2 regions of the Rheinheimera marina genome follow, and region 1 is predicted to be linked to the other one. Evidence: predicted binding sites of a transcription regulator. Region 1 holds the regulator's gene; the other holds the start of a gene.
The links. The regulator sigma-54, encoded in region 1, starts transcription at its own class of promoters, with help from an activator protein. The targets are predictions, from matches to a motif close to TGGCANGNTNCNTGCTT.
Positions count from the first base shown of each region.

Region 1 (2,202 bases):
AATACTGTATTCAGGGATCTGAGGCAGATGCTGATGCGCCAGTTCGGCAATGTATTCCAAAATTCGTTTTTTACTGTTAAAAAGGACCGCACTCTTAGTGCAGTCCTCCGATAACATTGAGCTAAGGTTCATAAGTTTAGGATCAATGACGAGAAATTTTCTCTTTATGTTTAATCACTTGGCGATCCAGTTTATCGATAAGCTGGTCAATCGCCGCGTACATATTTTCGTCTTCCGACACCGCAAACACTTCACCACCATTGAGGTGTAATTTAGCCTCTGCAATCTGCTTTAATTTTTCCACGTTCAGCACGACATGTACATTGTTAATATGATCAAAATGCCTTTCAAGCTTGGAAAATTTGCTGCCAACGTACTCTCTTAATGCTTCAGTGATTTCAACATGACGACCAGTTAAGTTGATTTGCATAGACTCTTCCTTCTTATGCGAGCTTTTAAATCAAGCTCTTGCGCTGATTAGACGGTGGAATAAACATGGCTTCACGGTACTTGGCGATAGTACGCCGCGCTACGTTGATGCCCTGTTCAGACAGGATTTCTGCCATCCGGCTGTCACTTAACGGCTTGGCCGGATTTTCCGCCGCCACCAATTTCTTAATAAAGGCGCGGATAGCGGTGGATGAACATTCACCGCCGCTCTCTGTACTTACATGACTGGAGAAAAAGAACTTAAGTTCAAATATTCCTCGAGGTGTGTGCATGTACTTTTGAGTCGTGACCCGTGAAATGGTGGATTCATGCATGCTCACCATTTCAGCAACGTCATTGAGTACCATGGGTTTCATCGCTTCTTCGCCATGCTCAAAAAAAGCCTGTTGCTGCTGAACAATGCAGTTGGCGACTTTGAGTAAGGTTTCGTTGCGACTCTCCAGGCTTTTTAAAAACCACTTTGCTTCCTGCAGGTGGGAACGGATGAACTGCCCATCCGATGCATTACGCGCCTGCCGTGACATGGCCGCATACTGCTCATTGATACGAATTTTCGGCATTGCATCCGGATTTAGTTCAACCACCCAGCGTCCTTTGATTTTTGCGACTGACACATCAGGAACTATGTAGCTTTGCTCTTGCCTGATCACATCTGCCCCAGGTCGTGGGTTCAGGCTGTGGATCAGCCGCATCACTTCTTTTAATTCCTCTTCTTTGAGTTTAGTCACGCGCATCAAAGAACGGAAATCACGGTTGGCTAAAAAGTCGGTGTAATCCCGAATAATTTGTTGGGTTTCTTTCAGATAAGGCGTATTCGGATCAAATTGGCGCAGTTGCACCAGCAAACACTCCTGAATACTGCGGGCTCCCACTCCGACCGGGTCAAACAGCTGGATACGCTTGATTACGGCTTCAACTTCGTCAGCTTCGACATCGGGTTGGCCCAATGCTTCGAGGATCTCGTCGACATCAATGGTTAGCAAGCCGTTGTCGTCGATGGCTTCGATAATGATTTCGGCGATGGTGCGATCAGTTTCTGAAAACGGCGTCAACTGCATTTGCCAACGCAGATAATCCTGCAGGGTCTCTGAGGTTTCGCCCTGATACACCGTGTCTTCGTCGCCATTGAAGTTGTTATTGGCGACAGGCGCTGCACTGACTAAATCATCCCAGTGGCTGTCCAGCGGTAGGTCTTCAGCGATGTTCTGTTCGGTCATGGCCTCACTGCTGTCTGGCACTTCAGGCTCAAAACTGTCATCAGTCTGAGATGATTCTGCGCCCTGATTAAATTCATCGCCGTTATTATCTTTGGCTGGGGGCTGGTACTGTTCAAATTCGTCATCGGACTCTAGCAGGGGGTTCGCATCCAGCGCTTCCTGAATTTCCTGCTGCAATTCGATACTGGACAGCTGCAGCAGTTTTATCGCCTGCTGCAGCTGTGGCGTCATCGTAAGTTGCTGGCCAATGCGAAGTTGCAAAGAAGGTTTCATGTACTTCCGATCTGCTCCGGGCAATCCATTAACGGATATCTGTTACTTACAGCCTGAATTGTTCACCTAAATACACATCCCGTACCTGCTGGTTTGCCAGCACTTCCTGCGGAGTTCCGGCGGCAATCAGTTCGCCGTGGCTGACGATATAGGCCAGCTCACACACATCCAGGGTTTCGCGTACGTTATGGTCGGTGATCAGGACTCCTATGCCACGTTGGCATAAATGTTGGATGATTTTTTTTATATCTAACACTGAAAT
Region 1 covers NZ_JBHSGB010000010.1:31,470-33,671, forward strand. The annotation lists gene ptsN (PTS IIA-like nitrogen regulatory protein PtsN) at 1-132, opposite strand, end outside; gene hpf (ribosome hibernation promoting factor) at 143-430, opposite strand; gene ACFO3I_RS09795 (RNA polymerase factor sigma-54) at 456-1,940, opposite strand; gene lptB (LPS export ABC transporter ATP-binding protein) at 1,987-2,202, opposite strand, start outside.

Region 2 (2,202 bases), on a different contig from region 1:
CCAGCAAAGCCCGCGTCAGAGTGGTCCTTTTATTGCGATTAACTGCGCAGCCATTCCGGAAAACATGCTGGAAGCCACCTTGTTTGGCTATGAAAAAGGCGCTTTTACCGGTGCCATTCAGTCTTGCCCCGGTAAGTTTGAACAAGCCCAGCAAGGCACCATTCTGCTGGATGAAATCAGTGAAATGGACCTGAACCTTCAGGCTAAATTATTACGGGTGCTGCAGGAGCGCGAAGTCGAGCGTTTGGGTAGCCGTAAAACGGTCAAACTGGATGTGCGGGTGGTGGCCACCAGTAACAGAGATTTAAAGCAGGCGGTGGCGGAAGGGCATTTCCGCGAAGATTTGTTCTACCGGCTGAACGTGTTTCCGTTAACCTGGACCGCACTGGCAGAGCGTCCTGCAGATATTCTGCCGTTAGCGCAGCATTTGCTGGAACGGCACAGTCGTCAGACTGGGTTAGCGACACCAACGCTGACTCCGGCCGCTCAGCAGAAACTGCTACAACACAGCTGGCCTGGGAATGTCCGCGAGCTGGACAACATTATGCAGCGGTCTTTAATTATCTCTGACGGTGAGCTGATCGATGCTGAAGATATTCTGCTGGAAATCGTACCTGTCAGTTCGGCACCTGCCGTGCCGACAGTGCAGGACCCGGATCTGAGTCTGTTTAAGTCTGAACTCTATGATCAAGAACACCGGATTATTCTGGAAACCATGAAAGCCTGTGCCAACAGTCGTAAAGACGTGGCCGAGCGGCTTGGGATCAGTGCCCGGACCTTGCGTTACAAGCTGGCGCGTATGCGTGAATCTGGTATTCAGTTACCAGCCTGATGCTCATCTAATCCCTCTTTATTAAGCCAGTGGCAGCGTTAGCTGCCACTGGCTTATTCGTTAAATTTGACGCTGCTTTTTTGAAATTATTCAAAATCATCACTTTGATTCAGTTCTTAAGTCTGTTTTAAATCAATGTGTTATGTCTGACTTGTTGTGTTCTGTTGCTGCTCTGATTCGCGAATCATGACTCTGGCACGACTTGTGCTTATTCCCTGTTATCTGAAGCCGACAACAAAGTTTTGACAGGTGCTTACCATGAAAATCCAGGGCCATAGCTTCTACCAGGAAATGCAATCGATGATGCTGGAATCCCGTGCTGTATCGGCGGATCTGGCATTGCCGAAAGAGCCAGCCATCAACACCAGCCAGTCGGATTTCTCCGCGATGCTCAAAGGCGCTCTGGACAATGTCAATGCGTTGCAAGGGGAAAGCCGTAACCTGAGCACCGCAGTAGAAATGGGCGACCCACGTGTCTCCCTGGCGCAAGCCATGATTGCCGGTCAAAAAGCATCGCTGGCCTTTGATGCCACAGTGCAGGTTCGCACCAAGCTGGTGGAAGCGTACAAAGAAATTATGTCGATGCCTGTGTAGTAAGGAGTAGAAGGTGGCGGAAAGTACATCAACAGAATTGGCTCTGGCATCCGACGAATTTAGCAAGATGCCGGACCAGCAGGAGCAGAAATCTGGCTTCCTGGGTTCAGTCGGCGGTATGGATATGGTGCGTCAGATCAGTCTGATTGTCGCGCTGACCATCTGTATTGCGATCGCCGTGCTGATTATTCTTTGGGCCCGCGAGCCGGAAATGAGGCCTTTGGGCACCTTTGAAACCCAGGAATTAATCACTACACTGGATTACCTCGACGCCCAGAAAATTGATTACAAACTCGAAGGCAGTACCATTCTGGTCAATGGCGACGAGTACCAGAATATCAAGCTGGACATGGTGCGTGCCGGCGTGCAACAGCAACAAAGTTCTGGTGATGAAATCCTGATGCAGGACAGTGGCTTTGGTGTCAGTCAGCGTCTGGAAACCGAACGCTTAAAGCACAGCCGTGAACAGCAGCTGGCCCGCACCATCGAACAAATGCAAAACGTCGCCTCGGCCCGCGTCTTGTTAGCTATTCCAAAAGAAAACATCTTTGCCCGTCGCGAAAAGCAGCCTTCTGCCACTGTGATGATCAGTGTCAAAGGCAATAAAAGCCTGAAAGAAAGTGAAGTGGACGCCATTGTTGATTTAGTGGCTTCTGCGGTGCAGGGTCTGGAGCCAAGCCGGGTCACTGTCACCGACCAGAATGGGCGTTTGCTCAATAGTGGATCGCAAGACGCCAGTTCTGCCCGGGTGCGCAAAGAATACGAAATGGAACGTT
Region 2 covers NZ_JBHSGB010000017.1:347,753-349,954, reverse strand. The annotation lists gene ACFO3I_RS17950 (sigma-54-dependent transcriptional regulator) at 1-832, shown strand, start outside; gene fliE (flagellar hook-basal body complex protein FliE) at 1,091-1,426, shown strand; gene fliF (flagellar basal-body MS-ring/collar protein FliF) at 1,440-2,202, shown strand, end outside.
Region 2: a site for sigma-54 is predicted at 1,026-1,042, ahead of fliE (flagellar hook-basal body complex protein FliE). Genes of this name have one in related genera too.